DNA from 2 places in the Mesorhizobium sp. M8A.F.Ca.ET.202.01.1.1 genome. Region 1 is predicted to be linked to the other one. Evidence: predicted binding sites of a transcription regulator. Region 1 holds the regulator's gene; the other holds the start of a gene.
What was found. The regulator PhoB, encoded in region 1, activates phosphate uptake and scavenging genes when phosphate is short. The targets are predictions, from matches to a motif close to TGTCATNNANCTGTCAT.
Positions count from the first base shown of each region.

Region 2: phnC (phosphonate ABC transporter ATP-binding protein) is a predicted target of PhoB. The motif match lies at 3,182-3,198, and genes of this name have one in related genera.

Region 1 is NZ_SRUN01000007.1:226,163-236,393, reverse strand. Features, by position in the region: gene EN845_RS17570 (ATP-binding cassette domain-containing protein) at 1-399, opposite strand, end outside; gene EN845_RS17565 (sugar ABC transporter permease) at 410-1,762, opposite strand; gene xylF (D-xylose ABC transporter substrate-binding protein) at 1,904-2,944, opposite strand; gene EN845_RS17555 (ROK family protein) at 3,209-4,453, shown strand; gene phoB (phosphate regulon transcriptional regulator PhoB) at 4,711-5,400, opposite strand; gene phoU (phosphate signaling complex protein PhoU) at 5,419-6,126, opposite strand; gene pstB (phosphate ABC transporter ATP-binding protein PstB) at 6,152-6,955, opposite strand; gene pstA (phosphate ABC transporter permease PstA) at 6,952-7,803, opposite strand; gene pstC (phosphate ABC transporter permease subunit PstC) at 7,807-8,790, opposite strand; gene pstS (phosphate ABC transporter substrate-binding protein PstS) at 8,857-9,912, opposite strand.
Region 2 is NZ_SRUN01000009.1:36,557-46,787, reverse strand. Features, by position in the region: gene phnE (phosphonate ABC transporter, permease protein PhnE) at 1-211, opposite strand, end outside; gene phnE (phosphonate ABC transporter, permease protein PhnE) at 215-1,171, opposite strand; gene phnD (phosphonate ABC transporter substrate-binding protein) at 1,227-2,135, opposite strand; gene phnC (phosphonate ABC transporter ATP-binding protein) at 2,246-3,103, opposite strand; gene EN845_RS19700 (DUF1868 domain-containing protein) at 3,234-3,944, opposite strand; gene EN845_RS19695 (DapH/DapD/GlmU-related protein) at 4,091-4,708, opposite strand; gene phnL (phosphonate C-P lyase system protein PhnL) at 4,705-5,412, opposite strand; gene phnK (phosphonate C-P lyase system protein PhnK) at 5,415-6,191, opposite strand; gene EN845_RS19680 (alpha-D-ribose 1-methylphosphonate 5-phosphate C-P-lyase PhnJ) at 6,188-7,099, opposite strand; gene EN845_RS19675 (carbon-phosphorus lyase complex subunit PhnI) at 7,096-8,208, opposite strand; gene phnH (phosphonate C-P lyase system protein PhnH) at 8,211-8,822, opposite strand; gene phnG (phosphonate C-P lyase system protein PhnG) at 8,822-9,283, opposite strand; gene phnF (phosphonate metabolism transcriptional regulator PhnF) at 9,394-10,143, shown strand; gene EN845_RS19655 (zinc-binding alcohol dehydrogenase family protein) at 10,152-10,231, opposite strand, start outside.

The DNA of each region.
Region 1 (10,231 bases):
GGCGACGTCGTCGAGCGTGCCCCAGGCGGTCATCAGCTCGCGGCCGAGGAACAGATTGGCGGCGGCATCGACATTGTCGGCCAGCGCCAGCGTCTGGTAGATCGTCTCGATGCCGTATTTCTTGGCGTCGCGCGGGTTGGAGATCGCTGCCTCCTCGCCATTGACGAAGATCTGGCCGGCATCGCGCTTGTAGGCACCGGACAGGATCTTGATCAGCGTCGACTTGCCGGCGCCGTTGTGGCCGAGCAGCGCTACGACCTCGCCCGGGAAAAGGTCGATCGACGCGTCGTCGACGGCACGGATGCCGCCGAAGGCGATCGAGATGTTGCGCATGTCGACCAGCGGCGTGCCCATGGGGGCGGTTGCGGGGGCAGTAGCGGGAGCGGTTTTGTCAGCCATGATCGTATCCCTAAACCCGCTTGCGATAGACGGTATCGAGCCACACCGCGATGACCAGCACGGCGCCGACGACGATGCTCTGCAGCGGCGAGTCGACGCCGAGCAGCACCATGCCCGACTGCAGCGACTGCATCAGCAATGCGCCGAGCATGGCGCCGATGATCGTTCCCGAGCCGCCGGCAAGCGACGTGCCGCCGATGACGGCCGCGGCAATGACGAGCAGCTCGTCCAATGTGCCAAGCACATTGGTGGAGGAGTTCTGCCGGGCCGACGAAATGGCGGCTGCGATCGTGGCCAGCACGCCCATGATCATGAACACCTTCATGGTGATCCAGCGCGTGTTGATGCCGGCGAGATTGGCCGCTTCCGGATTGCCGCCTATGGCAAAGACATAACGGCCGAAACGGGTTCGGTTGGTGATGAAGGTCATGACCAGGCCGACGGCGACCGCCATCAGCACCGGTATCGCGATGCCGTGGGCGATGAACAGGCCGCCCTCGGGTACGGTGATGTTGTTGGCGGCCGCGTAGCGGTTCACGATGCCGATCGGCCATGGATAGGAGTTGGCCAGCCAGACCGCGCCCATGATGACGGCGCAGGTGACGGCGCCGAGCAGCGTCTCGGCCCAGACCGGCCGCAGCGGGAAGCGGAAGCGCTTGCGCTGCACGCGCCCGTTGAACAGCGCGAACACGACGGCCAGGCAGGCGACGATGCCCACGACCCAGCTCCAGGTGGCGCCGATCGATCCGGCCGGGCCGCCACCCATCAGCTGGAAGGTGGCGTCGAGCGGTGCCACCGTCTGGCCTGACGTGACCCACCAGGCGGCGCCGCGCCAGACCAGCAGGCCGCCCAGCGTGACGATGAAGGCCGGCACTTCGAGATAGGCAATGACGAAGCCCTGGAAGGCGCCGATCAAAAGGCCGAGCGCCAGGCCGATGACCAGAGCCAGGACCCAGATCCATGGGTTGCCGAGTTCAAGCCCCACGAACCGAACCAGGAAATGCACCTGCGCAAAACCCATGACCATGCCGATCAGGCCCTCGGCGGAACCGACGGACAGATCGATGTTGCGCATGACGATGACCAGCACCATGCCACAAGCCATGATGGCGACCGCGGACGTCTGCACCGACAGGTTCCACAGATTGCGCGGCGTGAGAAACGTGCGGCTGTCGAAATCGAGCGGATTGACGCCGAGACGCAGGCTCGAAATCACATGCAGCGCGACCCAGATCAGCAGCAGGGCGCCGATCATGCCGAGCATGCGGGTGTCGATCTCGGTCGCCTTCAGGAACCGGGCGACCGCGCCGAGTTCCGAGGCGCGCGCGGTGTCGGCCTGCGGGTTGGACGTCGTATCGGTCATGATTTCCTCCAACCGGCTGGCCGTCTACGCGGATGCCGAAGCCAGCCTAGAAGCTATCCGCGTGATGCGGAAACACAAATCTTTTTGAGAAAACGCCGCGGCTTTGGGCCGCGGCGCCTTCATTTCTTCAAGCGGTCAAACTCAGTTGCAGGCCGCAACGCTGCCGGCGGCGACGCCCGCGCAGACTTCGTCCTTCTTGATCCAGCCGGCGTCGATGACGAGGTTGAGATTATCCTTGGTGATGGCGACCGGGGTCAGGAACAGCGACTTGACGGTGTTGCCGCCAGGCGTCGTGAAGTCCTTCACGCCGGCGATGTCGGTCATCTTCTTGCCGTCGGCGAGCTGCGAGGCGATCTCGGCGGCGTTCTTGCCGAGTTCACGCGCGTCCTTCCACACCGACACGGTCTGGGTGCCGAGCGCGATGCGGTTGAGCGCGGCGTGGTCGCCGTCCTGGCCAGAGACCGGCACGGTGCCGGCGAGCCCCTGCGCCGTCAGCGCCGCGACGACGCCGCCGGCGGTGCCGTCATTGGCCGCGACCACCGCGTCGACCTTGTTGTCATTGGCGGTGAGGAACTGCTCCATGTTCTTCTGGGCGTTGGCGGGCAGCCAGCCGTCCGTATAGGCCTCGCCGACATTCTTGATCTTGCCCGAGTCGATGGCTTCCTTCAGCACTTCCATCGAGCCCGAGAACAGGAAGTCGGCATTCGGGTCGGCACCCGAGCCCTTGATGAAGACGTAGTTGCCTTCAGGCTTCACCTTGAACACTTCGCGGGCCTGCATGCGGCCGACTTCCTTGTTGTCGAAGGTCAGGTAGAAGACGTCCTTGTTTTCGATCAGGCGGTCATAGCCGACGACCGGAATGCCCTCGTCGAGCGCTTTCTGCACCGCCGGACCGATGGCCGAGGCATCCTGCGCCAGGATGATCAGCGAATTGGCGCCCTGCGAAATCAGGCTCTCGACATCGGTCAGCTGCTTGCCGGGATTGGACTGCGCATCGGCGGAAATGTACTTGTCGCCCGCGGCCTCGATCGCCTTCTTCATGGCGGCCTCGTCGGTCTTCCAGCGCTCTTCCTGGAAGTTGGACCAGGAAACGCCGATGACCTTGTCCTTCGCCTGCGCGACCGACACCAGTGTCAGCGACATGGCGACACCCGCCAGGATGGCGGCTGTGAATCTCTTCATGATATCCTCCCTGCGCCGCGTATGGCGCGACCAAACTGGCCCGAAGGCCGGCACAAAGGCTCTATTTTTTCGAGCCTCGAAAAAACACTGGTCCATCGCCAGAACACTGTCAACATCGATTCTGATGGATTTTGAGGTGCCAGAAATTTTTTTTCGAGCCTCGCAATAAATAAATGACAGCACCGGCCGCTTCTGCCAGTGTTTGACCCTGTTGCCGGAGGTATTCGAGGGGGATCAAGAACCGCGGCAGCCGGGAGGGAAAGCATGTCGGTGGGAATCCGCCACGACGATCTGCGCCGGCGCAACCGCGCAATGGTGATTGCAGCCGTGCGCCGGGATGGTCAGCCCTCGCGCACCGAGATCGCCGCCACCACTGGCCTCAGCCACTCGACCATATCGGCGATATCCGCCGACCTGATCGGCGAAGGTATCCTGACCGAAGGCAAGCCGAACGAGGCCGGCTCGCTCAAACGCGGCCGGCCGCAGGTTGGCCTCGGCCTCAACCCCGAGGCCGCGGCTGTGATGACCGTGGTGCTGTCGCTGAATTTCCTATCCGTCGCCGTCATCGATTATGCCGGCCAGGTGGTCGCCGAGGAGCAGCGCCGGCTGGACACGCTGACCATGTCGCGCGAGGCGCTGATCGGCGAATGCACGGCAATAGTGCGCCGCCGCATCGAGGACCCCGATCTCGATATCCGCAGTGTTGCCCGCATCGCGCTGGCGATCCAGGGCATCACCGACACCAAGGCGCGTGCCATGCTGTGGTCGCCGATCACGCCGCAGACGGACATTGCCTTCGCCGACATACTCGAAGCCGAATTCGGCATCCCCGCCACCATGGAGAACGACTGCAACATGATGGCGGTGGCGTTGCGCTGGCGCGACCCTCAACGCTACCGCGACGACTTCATCGCCATCCTGCTCTCGCACGGCATCGGCATGGGCCTGGTGCTCAAGGGCGAACTGTTCACCGGCACCCATTCATCGGGCGGCGAATTCGGCCACATGATCCATCGCCCGGGCGGCGCGCTCTGCCGTTGCGGGCGGCGCGGCTGCGTCGAGGCCTATGCCGGCAACTATGCCATCTGGCGTAATGCCAGGCAGCTTGGCGAGGACGCCGAACCGGTCGCCGATGTCAGCGACGCGCAGATGCGGACACTCGCCGCGACGGCAAGGGAGAAAGACGGACCGGAGCGCGAAGCCTATCGCAAGGCGGGCGAGGCGCTGGGCTATGGGCTGGGCAGCCTGTTCGCGCTGATCGACCCGGCGCCGGTCGCCATGGTCGGTGTCAGTGCCGCCGCCTTCGATCTGATCGAGCCGGCCTTGCGCGAGGCCATCGCCCAGACCGCCGGCGGCCAGCATTCGGAATCGATTTCCTTCGACACCGAGCCGAACGAACTGCCGCTCATCCGCGAAGGCTGCGCCATGCGCGCCTTGACCTTCGTCGACCAGGAGATTTTCGCGCCGGGAGTGCAGGCGAGAGGCAGTGCTGGGAAGAGCGTGGCCTGAGCGAACGCTCCGGTGAATGAATCACCACCAATGCTGGAGGTTGGCCGAGCGCCCTCAAGGTCGTGATCCCTGGGCGGAGCAGCCGCGAAGCGGCGTCGCGGAGACCCTGGGATCCATGCCGTGACCTCGATCGTAGAGTGCAACGGCGCAGAATTCTGCACTGCGGCGACGCGTCGAGGTCCCGGCATGGATCCTCGGGTCTGCGCCGCGTCGCTTCGCTCGCGGATGACGAAGTCAGGGGCGTAGCCGCCCTCGACCTAGTCTTCCCTGATCGCGTAGCCCGCTCCGCGGATGGTGCGGATGACGTCGGGCATGCGGCCATTGTTGACCGCTTTGCGCAGCCGGCCGACATGTACGTCCACCGTGCGCTCGTCGATATAGATCGTCTCGCCCCAGACATTGTCGAGCAACTGGCTGCGCGAGAACACCCGGCCGGGATGGCGCATCATGAATTCGAGCAGCCGGAACTCGGTCGGTCCGAGCCGGATTTCGCTCTTCTTGCGATAGACCCGGTGCGATTCACGGTCGAGCACGATGTCGCCGACCTTGAGCACGCTGGACAGCACTTCCGGCTTGGCGCGACGCAGCAGCGCCTTGACCCGGGCCATGAATTCCGGCGTCGAGAACGGCTTGACCAGATAGTCGTCGGCGCCGGTCGAAAGGCCACGCACGCGGTCGCTCTCCTCACCGCGCGCCGTCAGCATGATGATCGGCAACCTCTCGGTCTCGGGCCGCATTCGCAGGCGCCGACAGAGTTCGATGCCGGAAACCGCCGGCACCATCCAGTCGAGCACCAGGAGGTCGGGCACATTCTCCTGGAGGCGGATCTCGGCTTCGTCGCCGCGCGTCACCACCTCGACCTGATAGCCTTCCGATTCCAGATTGTAGCGGAGGAGCACGCCGAGCGGCTCCTCGTCCTCCACCACCATGATGCGTGGCGCGATCATTGGCAGATCATCCTATCGTCAAGCCGCCGGCGCCGACATCGCCGTCTCGTCCTGCTTAGGACGATTGGCGGGCAGTTGCGTTCCGGTCAGCACATAATACGCATTCTCGGCGATGTTGGTCACATGGTCGCCGATGCGCTCGAGATTCTTGGCGCAGAACAAGAGATGCGTGCAAGCCGTGATGTTGCGCGGATCCTCCATCATGTAGGTCAGCAGTTCGCGGAACACCGAGGTGTATTTGACGTCGATGCGTTCGTCGTCATTCCTGAGCTTGGCGAGGGCGGCGGCATCGCCGGCCGCATATTCCTCGACCACGCCCTGCACCTGGATCAGCACCAGCTGCGCCATGGAATCGATCGAGTGCGACAGGTCGCGCGGCGTGGCGGTGAGGCCGACGGAACCGACGCGCTTGGCGATGTTCTTGGCAAGGTCGCCGATGCGCTCGAGGTCGCCCGCCATGCGGATCGAGCCGACGACATGACGCAGATCGTCGGCCATCGGCTGGCGCTTGGCGATCAGGGTGATGGCGCGGTCGTCGAGTTCGCGCTGGCGCGCATCCATGATGGCGTCGTCGGAGACGACGCGCTGTGCCAGCGCGTTGTCGGAATTCAGCAGAGCCTTGGTGGCGCCGCCGACCATCGTGCCGGCGAGATCGCCCATGTCGCTGATCAGCCTGCTGATCTGTCCGAGATCCTCATCGAAGGCTGCGACTGTGTGTTCGGCCATGATCCTGGTCCTCGTATGCGTGATATCAGCCGAAGCGGCCGGTGATGTAGTCCTGCGTGCGCTTCTCGCGAGGCGACGTGAAGATCTTCTCGGTCTTGTCGAATTCGACCAGTTCGCCCAGATACATGAACGCCGTCTGGCGCGACACGCGCGCCGCCTGCTGCATGTTGTGGGTGACGATGACGATCGTGTAGTCGGCCTGCAGCTCGTCGATCAGTTCCTCGATCTTGGCGGTCGACAGCGGATCGAGCGCCGACGCTGGTTCGTCGAGCAGGATGACTTCCGGCTTCACCGCCACGGTGCGGGCGATGCAAAGACGCTGCTGCTGGCCGCCCGACAGGCTGAGGCCGCTGGCGTTGAGCTTGTCCTTGACCTCGGTCCACAATGCCGCGCGCTTCAGCGCCTGTTCGACACGGCCGTCCATCTCGGACTTGCTGATCTTCTCGTAGAGACGGACGCCGAAAGCGATGTTCTCGTAGATCGACATCGGGAACGGCGTCGGCTTCTGGAACACCATGCCGATCTTGGTGCGCAGGAGATTGAGATCCTGCGAGCGGTCGAGGATGTTCTGGCCGTCGAGCAGCACCTGGCCGTCGGCGCTCTGCTTCGGGTAGAGCTCGTAGATGCGGTTGAAGACGCGCAGCAGCGTCGACTTCCCGCAGCCCGACGGGCCGATGAAGGCGGTGACGCTGCGCTCGGGCAGCGACAGGCTGATATCCTTCAACGCCTTCGACTGGCCGTAGTAGAAGTTGAGGTTCTTGACCTCGATCTTGGCCTTATCCACGGCCACTTCGGGCGTGTTCAACTCGGTGGACAACATCGGTTTCATCTGTCCTCTCTGCGTCCGGTAAGGCTGCGGGCGAAAATGCTCAGGCCGAGAACCGTCAGGGTGATTATGAGTGCGCCGGTCCATGCCAGTTGCTGCCATTCCTCATAGGGGCTGAGAGCGAACTGGAAGATGGTGACAGGCAGGCTGGCCATCGGCGCGTTGAGATTGCTCGACCAGAACTGGTTGTTGAGCGCGGTGAAGAGCAGCGGCGCCGTCTCGCCGGAGATGCGGGCGATGGCGAGCAATATGCCGGTGACGATGCCGGAGAGCGCGGCGCGGTAAGCGACAGATTTGATGACCACCCAGCGCGGCGCGCCGATCGCGGTGCCGGCTTCACGCAGCGCGTTCGGCACCAGGTTGAGCATGTCCTCGGTGGTGCGCACCACGACCGGAATGACCAGGATGGCCAGCGCAACGGCGCCGGCAATGGCGGAGAAATGTCCCATCGGCCGCACCATCAGCTCGTAGACGAACAGGCCGATGATGATCGATGGCGCCGACAACAGGATATCGTTGATGAAGCGCACGATGGTGGTGAGCTTGGAGAAGCGGCCGTATTCGGCCATGTAGGTACCGGCGAGCACGCCGATCGGCGTGCCGACGATCACGGCGATGATCGTCATCACCACGCTGCCGTAGATGGCATTGAGCAGGCCGCCGGCGTCGCCGGGCGGAGGCGTCATTTCGGTGAACACGGCCAGCGAGACGCCGGACAGGCCCTTGTAGAGCAGCGCGCCGAGGATAAGCGCCAGCCAGGCGAGGCCAATGCCGGCGGCGACGACGCACAGCGTCATCATCACGCCATTCCTGCGCTTGCGGCTTTGGTGAAGCGATGCGGCTGTGGACATCGGTCAGGCTCCCGTACGGGCGTCGATGCGCATCAGCATGTAGCGTGCGATGGCAAGGATGAGGAAGGTGATGACGAACAGGATCAGGCCGAGCGCCACCAGCGAGGAGGTGTAGAGATCGCCAACGGCTTCGGTGAATTCGTTGGCGATGGTCGCCGAGATCGTCGTGGCGGGCGCGAACAGCGAAGTCGAGATGCGGTGCGCGTTGCCGATGACGAAAGTGACGGCCATCGTTTCGCCGAGCGCACGGCCAAGGGCGAGCATGACGCCGCCCATGATACCGATCCGGGTATAGGGAATGACCACGCGCCGCGTCACTTCCCAGGTCGTGCAACCGATGCCGTAGGCCGACTCTTTCAGCACCGACGGCACGGTGTCGAACACGTCCTTGGTGATCGAGGTGATGAAAGGCAGGATCATGATGGCGAGGATCATCGCCGAGGTGAGCAGGCCGATACCATAGGGCGGGCCGGCAAACAGATTGTTGAGCCCGGGAACACCATGGAACAGCCAGATGATAAAGGGTTGCACCGTCGTCTGCAGGAACGGTGCCAGCACGAACAGGCCCCAGATGCCGTAGATGATCGAGGGGATGCCGGCGAGCAGTTCGACCGCCATGCCAATCGGGCGCCGCAATGCGCGCGGGCAAAGTTCGGTGAGAAAGATCGCGATGCCAATGCCGAGCGGCACGGCAATCAGGATGGCGATGGCGGATGTGATGATGGTGCCGTAGATGGGCGCCAGCGCACCGAATTTCTCGGTCACCGGGTTCCAGCTTTCCGTGGTCAGAAAGGAGAAGCCGAAGGTCGAGAGCGCTTGCCAGGAACCGGCAAACAACGAGATGGCGACGCCGCCAAGCAGGACCAGAACCAGGATCGCGGCGGCACGGGTCGCCGCATGGAAGATCGTGTCCGTCAGCGCGAAACGTCTGACGATGGCATCGCGCGAGCCCTTGATGGCTGGCAAGGCTTCCTGGACAGCACTCATGTCAAGCTCGGCTCTTTGTGTTGAGAAAAAGGAGCGCCGCGCAAAGCGGCGCTCCTTCGGGTGATGTTACTCGCCAGCGTAGACCGGCTTGCCGCCGGCCTGGATGTCGGCCTTCCACGAAGCCTTGATCAGATCGACGACGCTGTCGGGGATCGACACGTAGTCGAGCGCCTTGGCGGTTTCCTTGCCGTCCTTGTAGGCCCAGGCAAAGAACTTCAGCGCTTCGCCGGTGGCGGCGGCATCGTCCGGAGCCTTGTGGATCAGCACCCAGGTCGAGGCGGCGATCGGCCAGGTGGCGTCGCCGGGCTCGTTGGTGATGATGACGTTGAAGTTCTTGGCAGTCTTGAAGTCGGCATTCGAAGCGGCAGCGCCGAAGGATTCGAGCGACGGCTCGACGACCTTGCCGGCTGCATTCAGCATCTTGGAGTAGGACAGCTTGTTCTGCTTGGCATAGGCATATTCGACGTAGCCGATGCCGCCGTCGGTCTGCTTGACGGTGTTGGCAACGCCTTCGCTGCCCTTGGCGCCGACGCCGGTCGGCCATTCGACAGCCGTGTCCGAACCAACCTTGTCCTTCCAGTCGGGCGAGAGCTTCACGAGGTAGTCGGTGAAGTTGAAGGTCGTGCCCGAACCGTCCGAACGATGCACGACGGCGATCGCGGTCGACGGCAGGGTGAGCGAGGGGTTCAGCGCCTTGATCGCGGCGTCATCCCAGGTGGTGATGGCGCCGAGATAGATCTGGGCCAGCGTCTTGCCGTCAAGGACGAGTTCGCCCGGCTTGATGCCCGTGAGGTTGACGATCGGCACGATGCCGCCCATCACCATCGGGAACTGCACGAGGCCGTTCTTTTCCAGATCGGCGTCGGACATCGGCTTGTCGGTGGCGCCGAAGGTCACGGTCTTGGCGATGACCTGCTTGATGCCGCCGCCCGAGCCGATCGACTGATAGTTGAGGCCGATGCCGGTGTCCTTCTTGTAGGTGTCGGCCCATTTGGCGAACACCGGATAGATGAAGGTCGAGCCGGCGCCGGAAAGGTCAGCTGCCATTGCTGCGGAAAGGGTGAGGGTGGACGCCGCAGCCATTGCAATCGCAACGGCCGCCGAGCGGATGAAATGTCTCATGTGGCCTGCTCCTGTTCGGAAGATGGTCTCTCGGCGCCATTTCCTCCGGCGCCCGCTGAGGCCAATAGCCTTCGATTATAACAGTCGCATGACAGTTTCGTGTCAGCCCGGTAACGCGTCGCCCGCACCGGGAAAGGCGCTGATGCCCGGCGCTCGCGGCCCGGTCCGGGTTTACCGCCGGAATCAGGGGCTTGAGCCGTCCGGCGGCTGGAATCACCCGGGATTCGACCGAGCCTTCCCACGTGAATAAAATCCGGACGGGAGCGCGTTGCTCGCAGCCAGAGCGTGTCATGGCCGGGCCATCGCCAAAAACAGGTCC
Region 2 (10,231 bases), on a different contig from region 1:
TGATCCATTGCGTCAGGAAGAGCGGCAGCCGCTCCCAATGCGATTCACGCAATACCTGCGGCAGGCTGAAGAACCACAAGGCATAGACCAGATAGAGGAGAGTGCCAACGAACAGGAGCAGCGGACCGAAGCGCTTGTATGCGGGGCGCCGGAAAACCTGCGGGTGGCGCGCCTCGATCGACAGCATCTCCTCGGCGGTCATGGTCGCCATGATCTATGCCCCCATCATAAAGGCTTGTTCGCCGACCAGCTTGCGGCGAAGCCAGGCGGAAAACTGATCGATGATGAAGATGGTCGTGAACAGCAGCAGCACCAGCGCCAGCGTCTTGGCGCCGAAGCCGCGTGAGATGGACAGCTTCAGCTCTTCGCCGATGCCGCCGCCGCCGACGGCGCCGATGATGGTCGAGGCCCGCACGTTGATCTCGACCCGCAGCAGCGTATAGGACACGAAATTGGGCAACACCTGTGGAAGGTCGGCGAAGCGCACCCGCTCGAACCAGTTGGCGCCGACCGCCGTCAGGCCTTCCTCGGCACGCATGTCGATGTTCTCGTTGATCTCGTAGAACAGCTTGCCGAGTGCGCCGATCGAATGCAGGCCGATGGCGATTATGGCGGCGATCGGACCGGTCGAGACGATTGCCGCGAAGAGGCCGGCGATGACGATTTCCGGAAAGGCACGCAGCAATTCCATGAAGCGCTTGACCACCAGCCTCAGTGCCGGATGGGGCGTCAGGTTGCGCGCCGCGATGAAGGAAAAAGGCACCGCGAAGATGAAGCCGATGAAGGTCGAAACCAGCGCCACGTTCACCGTGGTCAGCATCAGCTCGAAATATTCGGGGACGTAGAAACCGCCCCAGACATAGACGCGGCCGAGCGGGAAGTTGAATTCCTGGGTGCCGGTATCATGCGGCGAGGCGATGTCGAACAGCGCCCGCCAGACGTCGTTCCAGTCTTTCGGGACCAGCCAGCTCAGGAAATCCAGTATGTGCGGCAGCCGGTCGAAGAAATGCCCGGCATTGGCTTCGTCGGCGAACCACATGCTGGAAAGCATCGCGGCAAGCAGGAGGCCGACGCCGAGCACCGTATAGAACCGGCGCAGCGACGTCTGGCGTCGCCAGGTATCGGCCGTCTGGTGAATGCCGTCGGAGGGGTCTGTCGCGGAAAGGGTCATGATCGGAGATGCAAAAAGGGCGGTGTTTTGAACACCGCCCCTTCCGATTTCGCCGTTAGCCGCCGATGGCTGCCTTACGGGCTTCGACGATGACGTTGTAGAAGTCGGGCTTCACCGGAACGTAGCCGGTAAAATCGCCGCCTTCGACGCCTTCGAAGCAAGCCTTGTCCTTCTTGGGCAGATCAGTGAAGAAGGCGGTCAGCTTGGCGGTCATGTCGTCGCCGAGCGCGGTGCGCACGACCAGCGGGCCGTTCGGGATCAGGCCCGAGCGCCAGACTTCGACGAAGTCGTTGGGGTCGACGGCGCCCTTGGCGACTTCCTTGTGGAAGGTGCCGGAGGTGTAGCCGTTCTTGAAGTCGCCGATGCCCGAGGAATCGTCGACAGCGACGTCGACCTTGCCATCACGCACGGCGAGAACGTTGTTTTCGTGGCCGCCATTGAACTGGGTCGAAGCGAAGAAGGTCTCGTTCGAAGCGCCGGTGTCCTTCGGAATCTGGGTCAGCGGGATCAAATAGCCTGAAGTCGAATCCGGATCGGCATAGCCAAGCTTCTTGCCCTTGGCCGACTTGATGTCGGTGATCCCCGAGGTCTTCAGCGCCAGGCCGATCGAATAATAGCCGGTGGAGCCATCGGTCTGCTTGGTGGTGAGGATCGGGGTGACCGCCTTCGGGTCCTTGAGATAGACGCTGGCATAGCCGGAAGCGCCGAGTTCGGCGAAGTCGAGCGTGCCGCCGAGCAGGCCCTGGATGACGCCGTCATAGTCGGCGGCGGGGAACAGCGAAACCTTTTCGAAGCCGAACTCGGTCTTCAGGTGATCGGCCAGGCACTGGTAGTTGCGCAGCCGGTCGGTTTCGTTTTCGCCGCCGAGAATGCCGACGCGAAATTCCTTCATGTCGGCGGCGTGGGCCATGCTGGTGGCCATGGCGAGCACCGAAACGGCACCGAAAACCATCTTCCTGAACATTGACGTCTCTCCTGTAAGTTCCGGCCCCGCGCCGGCAGCGTTCTTGATCTTGACAAGTGCCCTTGACGCGGGCGGACGATCCAGGCGCTCGCTATTGGCCCGTAACGGGCTCAGTACCCCGGGAATGCGGGTTCGAGCGGTCCGGCGGATGCGGCGATTTTCTGCTTGTAGGCAACGCTGGTGGAGGTGATGGCCTCCGATATCTCGCCGCCACTGCTGTCGGCGCCGTATACAAGACGCACAGCTTCGCGGTTGAGCTCTTCGGGCGGCCCGTCGAAGACGACTTTGCCGGCGGCCATGCCGATGATGCGGTTGCAATAGGTGCGGGCGGTATCGAGCGTATGAAGATTGGTGACGACGGTTATGCCTTCGCGCAGATTGATGTCCTGCAGCGAATCCATCACCACCTTGGCGTTGAGCGGGTCGAGCGAGGCGATCGGCTCGTCGGCCAGGATCACCCTGGGCTGCTGCATCATGGCGCGGGCGATGGCGACCCGTTGCTGCTGTCCGCCCGACAAGGTGCCGGCGGGCTGAAGTGCGGTGCGGGCGATGTCGAGCCGCTCGAGCGCGGCGACCGCTTCGGCGCACTCGGCGCGCGAAAACATGCCGAGAAGGTTGGACAGGGTCGAACGGTGGTTCAATTTGCCGAGCAGCACGTTGGTCAGCACGTCGAGGCGCGGCACCAGGTTGAACTGCTGGAAGATCATGGCGCAGTCGCGCTGCCAGCGGCGCAGCGGCGAGCCGCGTAACCGGGAAACCTCGGCGCCGTCAAAAAAAATCGACCCCTGGCTGGGGTCGACAAGACGGTTGATCATGCGAAGAAGAGTTGATTTGCCTGCGCCCGAACGACCAATGACACCAACCATCTGCCCCTGCGGGATCGAGATGTTGACGTCGCTGACGGCGGTGTTCTTGCCAAATCGTCGGCTGACACCGCGGATTTCGAGCGTGGCAGAGCTTGCTGACATGGGCTGGTTCCAGTCCGGTCCATATTGATCGTCAGGCACTCGCCTAACGCAGCCACATGAACCTGCCATGTCGCCAGCATGTCAGTTTTGTTACGCTCCACAGATACGACGGCCGGCGTCCTGCTGGCGATCAGCCGAGCACCAGCAATTCCTCGAAATGCTTCATGTCGCGGAATGCGCAGAAGGCGGGAGGCTTGATCTCGATCACCGGGGCCTCCCGGCCGAAAAGCGCCAGGCTCTCATCGAACAGCGCCTGCCAGGCAGCAGCCCTGTCGTCGGCGAGACGCTGGATCTGATAGGCGAAGGTGATGTGGAAGACGTAGGCGTCATGATCGGGGTGCCGGTAGCCGAACGGCACAGCCAGTGCATCACGCCATGCACGCATGATACGCACATCCTCGTCGGTCGCGCCGGCAACGGTGAGGCCGGTCGGCACGATCTCGACCACCTTGATATTGAACGGGCCGGCGCCCTGGAAGCCTCTCAGGCGCTCCAGATAGAGGCGGATCATGGCGTCGATGCCGGTGTCGAGCGGCACGTCCCGCGGCCAGAAGGGCAAGCGGCGGCGATATTCGATGATACCCTGGAACAGCGTCATGTGCAGGCTGGAAACCGGCGTGAAGGCGAGGCGGTCGGCGTCCGGCATGGCCATCATCCGATCGCGCACCGCAAGCACAACGGCTTCCGATGGTGAGCCGCTGACCAGATGGCTGACGACGGTATTGCCCGGCTCGATCAGGAAATTGCCGGAAGTGTCATAACGCGTGCCGAGATGTGTCGGCGGCATCGAATTGGAGCCGGCAAAGAATCCAGCGAGCGAGGGTCTGACAGTGTCGGGCATGGCGATCTCCTTGGGAGATGGCGTCCTGTCCGAGTCCTGTGTCAGGGATATGAAGAGGCACGCTCTATGACGATGATGTGAGCGGCTATGTCTCTTCACCTGACACAATTCCAAGAAAACCGGTTCTCCCTTTTCCTGGAATTGTCCTATCCCTCGTACTTCTCCAGGAACGCCTCGGCGGACAGTTCGCGGAAATCGTCGAGCGAGGCACGCAGCCTGGCGTGGTCCCAATCCCACCAGGCAAGCGCCTGGTAGCGCTCGGCGGTGCGACGATCGAAGCGCTCGCGGATCGGTTTGGCCGGCACGCCGGCGACGATGGTGTAGGGCGCGACATCCCTGGAGACGACCGCGCCGGCGCCAACGGCGGCACCGTCGCCGACGGTTACGCCAGGCAGGACGGTCGAGCCGTGGCCGAGCCAGGTGTCGTGGCCGATGGTGACGCGCTTGGCGCGACGCTGCGCGAAAAATTCGCTCTCGTGTTCGGCGTCGTCCCAATAGTCCGACGCGCGGTAGGTGAAGTGGTGCAGCGTCGGCCGCCAGGTCGGATGGTTGGTGGCGTTGAGGCGCACGCTTGCCGCGATGTTGGCAAACTTGCCGATCGTCGCGCACCAGACGGCGCAGTCCTGCATCATGTAGGAATAGTCGCCGAGTTCGCTTTCCGAGACCCGGCTGCGGTCGGCGATCTCGGTCCAGCGACCGAGCGTCGAGTTGTGCACCTCCGCCGTCGGATGGACCAGCGGCGTCTCCGACAGCTTCCTGGTCATGCGGCGAGTTTCCCCGGGGCGAAGGCGGTGACGTCGATGATGCGGTCGGCGACCGCCTCGCGCACATCGTGGTCGTGGAAGATGCCGAGCAGGGCGACGCCGGCCAGCTTCTTGGCGGCGATGAGTTCGATCACCACGTCGCGGTTGGTGGCGTCGAGCGATGCGGTCGGCTCGTCGAGCAGCAGGATCGGATGCTCGGTGATGAAGCCGCGCGCGATGTTGACGCGCTGCTGCTCGCCGCCGGAGAAGGTTGCCGGCGGCAGCATCCAGAGTTTTTCCGGCAGGTTCAGCCGGGCCAGCAAGGCGCGGGCCTTGGCTCGGGCTGCCTCGCGCTGCTCGCCGCGTTCAACCAGTGGCTCGGCGACGACATCGAGAGCCGAGACTCGCGGTACGGTGCGCAGGAACTGGCTGACATAGCCGATCGTTTGCCGGCGAACGGAAAGCACGGTGCGCGGGCTGGCATGGGCGAGATCGATCAGCCCGTCCTCGTGCGTGACGATGATCTGGCCTTCGTCGACGGCGTAGTTGCCGTAGAGCATCTTCAGGATCGAGCTCTTGCCGGCACCGGAGGGGCCGCCGAGCACAGTGCATTCGCCCGCCTTGATGGAGAAGGAGACGCCGGAGACGACAGGCAGTTTGATGCCGTCGCGCAGATGCATGGTGAAGCTTTTGGCGACGTCAGAGACAACGAGGGGGGTCGGCATCGTTACACCTGCAGAATGGAAGAGACGAGAAGCTGTGTGTAGGGCGCGCGCGGATCGTCGAGCACGCGGTCGGTGAGGCCGCTTTCGACGACGCGGCCGTCCTTCATCACCATCATGCGCTGCGATAGAAGGCGCGCCACCGCGAGGTCGTGGGTGACGACGATGGCCGCGAGGCCGAGGTCGGTGACGAGGCCGCGCAGGAGGTCGAGCAGGCGCGCCTGCACCGAGACGTCGAGGCCGCCGGTCGGTTCATCCATGAACACCAGCCGCGGACCGGTGACGAGGTTGCGGGCGATCTGCAGGCGCTGGCGCATGCCGCCGGAAAAGGCGCGGGGTTCGTCGTCGATGCGGTCTTCCTCGATCTCGACGCGCGACAGCCAGTCGACCGCAGTGGCGCGGATCTTGCCGTAATGGCGGTCGCCGACCGCCATCAGACGCTCGCCGACATTGGCGCCGGCCGAAACCGTCATGCGCAGGCCATCGGCGGGGTTCTGATGGACAAAGCCCCAGTCGGTGCGCATCAGGAAGCGGCGCTCGGCCTCGCTCATGCGGTAGAGTTCGCGGAACTGGCCGTCACGCATGCGGTAGCTGGCGGTGCCGGAGGACGGCAGCAGCCGCGTCGACAGGCAGTTGAGCAGCGTGGTCTTGCCGGAACCGGATTCACCGACGACCGCCAGGACCTCGCCCGGCCAAAGGTCGAAGGAGACGTTGTCGCAGCCGACACGCGAGCCGTAGAATTTCGACAGCGCCGAGACGCGCAGCAGCGGTTCGTCGGTCATTGTGCCGGCTCCATGTTTGCTGGCGCTAGATGGGTCTCGGGGGCAAGGTGGCCGCGATGGCCCTCTTCACGCCGCTTCTCGCAGTGGTCGGTGTCGGAGCAGACGAACATGTGGCCGCCATGGTCGTCGAGAATGACCTCGTCGAGATACACGTTCTCGGCCGCGCACAGCGCACAGGGCTGGTCGAAGGTCTGCACCTCGAACGGATGGTCCTCGAAGTCGAGGCTCACCACATCGGTGAAGGGCGGCACGGCGTAGATGCGCTTTTCGCGGCCGGCGCCGAACAGCTGCAAGGCCGGCGAGCGATGCATTTTCGGGTTGTCGAATTTCGGCGTCGGCGACGGGTCCATGACGTAGCGGCCCTCGACCTTGACCGGATAGGCATAGGTGGTGGCGATGCGGCCGTGCTTGGCGATGTCCTCATAGAGCTTCACATGCATGAGGCCATACTCCTCCAGCGCATGCATCTTGCGCGTTTCGGTCTCGCGCGGCTCGAGGAAGCGCAGCGGCTCGGGAATGGGTACCTGGTAGACCAGCACCTGGCCGGCGGTCAGCGGATGCTCGGGGATGCGGTGGCGGGTCTGGATGATGCTGGCGGTGGCGGTGTCGGTGGTGACAGCGACATTGGCGACCTTCTTGAAGAAGGCGCGGATCGACACCGCATTGGTGGTGTCGTCGGCGCCCTGGTCGATGACCTTCAGCACGTCGTCGGGGCCGATGATGGAGGCGGTGACCTGGACGCCGCCGGTGCCCCAGCCATAGGGCATCGGCATTTCGCGCGAGGCGAACGGCACCTGGTAGCCGGGAATGGCGATGCCCTTGAGGATCGCGCGGCGGATCATCCGCTTGGTCTGTTCGTCGAGATAGGCGAAGTTGTAGGTGGCGATGTCGGTCGGTTGCGCAGTCATTCCGCTGCCTCCTTCGTTTCTTCCGCCTTCGCTGGATTTTCGCGGGCCTCATACTCGGCGCGCATGCGGCGCACGAGGTCGAGTTCGGCCTGGAAGTCGACATAGTGCGGCAGTTTCAAATGCTCGACAAAGCCGGTCGCCTGGACATTGTCGGAATGCGAAATGACGAACTCCTCGTCCTGCGCGGCGGCGACGACGTCCTCGCCCAACTCGGAGGCGCGTAGCGCCCGGTCGCAGAGCGCCATGGCCATTGCCTTGCGCTCGCTCTGGCCGAAGACGAGACCGTAGCCGCGCGTGAATTGCGGCGGCGCCTTGGCCGAGCCCTTGAACTGGTTGACCATCTGGCATTCGGTGACCCGCACCGTGCCGAGCGGCACCGCGAAGGGCAGTTCGGGAACGTCAAGCTCCAACTCGACCTCGCCTATGCGGATCTCGCCGACAAAGGGATGGTTGCGGGCGTAGCCGCGCTGCGTGGAATAGCCGAGCGCCAGCAGGAAACCCTCGTCGCCGCGTGACAGCGCCTGCAGGCGGATGTCGCGCGCCATCGGGAATTCCAGCGGCTCGCGGGTGATGTCGCCGGGGATGTGATCCTGCGGCATCTTGCCATCGGGCTCGATCAGGCCTTCACGGGCGAGGATGGCCGAGACACGCGGCATGGGCTCGGCTTCGCGGGCGCGCTGCAAGGGCTCGGCGACATCGGCGCCGGTGGCAAGCTCGGGGTCGAGCAGGCGGTGCGTGTAGTCGAAGGTCGGGCCAAGCAGCTGGCCGCCAGGCAGGTCCTTGTAAGTCGCCGAGACGCGCCGTTCGACCAGCATCGCGCTGGTGTCGATCGGTCTGGTGTAACCGAAGCGCGGCAACGTGGTGCGGTAGGCACGCACCAGGAAAATCGCTTCGATCATGTCGCCGCGCGCCTGGACGATGGCGAGTGCGGCGAGTTCACGGTCATAGAGCGAGCCTTCGCTCATCACCCGGTCGACACCCAGCGCCAGCTGCTCGACGATCTGGTCGAGGCGGAGCGCGGGCACCGAGCGGTCACCGCGCCGGCGGTCGGCAAGCAGGCCGTGGGCGTTGGCAATGGCGGCTTCGCCACCTTTTACCGCGACATACATCTTCAAGCCTCCATCGTCTTGATGCGCGTCGTGCGCGGCAGGCAGGCTACGCCTTGCGATGTGGCGAGGACGATGTCGACGCCGCGCGGAAAGCGCTTGTTGTTTTGCTTCCACTGCTCGACGAAATGGCGCGGCATTTGTGCCGGCGCGATCGTGGCGCTGGTTTCGATGCCGGGGCCTTCGAGCAACAGCGGGGTTCCTGAAGTGAGATCGCCGACCTGCAGGATCAGCGTTGTCGATCGATCGGGATAGTCCTGCGTGCCTTGTGAGAAACCGTCGAGCGCCATCATCTCGGCCGGTGTGGCAACAAACGCGAAATGCGCGTCGGCCGGGGTGTTGGCAAGCGGCGCACCGGTGTGGAAACCAAGCCAGGAGCCGATCGCCGCGGAGGCGTGCAGGGCCGGGTCGAGCCAGAGCGGCGTGTCGTTGTCGCAGAGCGCCAGTGCAATGGCGCCTGATGTTGCCGAAAGCGGCGCCGGCGGGCGGGCCAGGCCCGGCAAGGGCTGGACGCTGCCCGGCCGCGCCATGGCGTCCATGACTGCCCGAAACACGGTCTGTGCGTTGAAGACCGGATCGGCGAAACCGCCCTCGATCGATTGTGCCGCGATATCCATCAATCTTCTCCGCGAACCATGGTGAAGAAATCCACTTTCGTCGCCGCCGTCTCGGCACGGCGTTTTTCGTGGGCAACGGTCAGAGCCGAGCGTAAGGGCGCAATGAGCCTGGTCTCGACCTCGGCGCGGCGGGCAGGGTCCTGCCAGAGCGCGTCGGCGATGGCCGCCAGCTTCGCCTTCTGCTTGTCGCGGCCAAGCGCGTAGCAATGACCGACCTGTCCGGACGGCAGCCGGACCGTGGCGCGGGTAACGGTCGCTTCGCCGACATTGAAGGGCGCGCCGCCGCCGCCGATGCGGCCACGCAGCGTGACCAGGCCGGTCTCGGGACCGCGCAGCAGCTCGGCTTGCGAAGGCAGGCCGGCCTCGTTCCAGAGCCGGACGATGTCGTCGCCGCTGGATTGCGCCAGCGTCGCCATGGCGGCTTTGCGCTCGGCCTGGTCGCGGGCTTCCTGTCCTCGCATCGGCAGCTTTCCTCTTCGCCAGATTTGTCTATTGATATAGACAACTATACAAATTATACATATTCCCTAACGCGAGTCCATGACGGGTGCGTGACAGGCGGGGGCAAAACATGATCGGGCAGCAAGCGGCCGACAGCATCGAGCGGCGCAGCGGTGTTTCACTATGGCGCCAGATCGCCGACAGGATCCTGCAAGCGATTGCCATTGGCGATTTCGCCGAAAATGCCGCGCTGCCGCCCGAAGTCGCGCTGGCCGAGCGCTACGGCGTCAACCGTCACACAGTACGCAGCGCCATATCGGCCCTCGTGCAGGAGGGCGTGCTGCGGGCCGAGCAAGGGCGCGGCACGTTCGTCTTGTCGCGCAAGCGGCTGTCCTATCCGATCGGCGCGCGTACGCGTTTCTCGGCGGGCCTGCAGGGACAGACGTCGGAACGACACATCGTGCTGCTCTCTTCATCGATCGAGCCGGCCAGCCAGCGTGTCGCCGAGGGTCTTGGCCTTGCCAGGGGCGCTGACGTGATGCGGCTGGAAACACGCGGCGAGGCCGACGGACGGTCCGTGTCGCGTGCTGCCAGCTGGTTCGATGCCAGACGCTTTGCCGGCATCGACGAGGCGATGGCGCAGACCGGTTCGATCACCGCGTCGCTCGCGCGTTTCGGCATCGACGATTATCTCAGGCAATCGACCGTGCTCTCGGCGCGCCATGCCGACGCCGCGGATCTTGCCGATCTCGATCTGCAGCCGGGCGCCATCGTGCTGGTCACGGTGGCGGTCAACGTCACGCCCGACGGCCAGCCGATCCAGTTTTCGGAGTCACGTTTTCCGGCCGAGCGGGTGGAGCTGAAGCTGTCGGCGCTGTAACGCCCCGGCTATCCGATCTCGATCACGGCCTTGATCAGGCCCGACTTTTCATGGACCCAGCGTGCGAGATCCCCTGGCGTATCGGTCA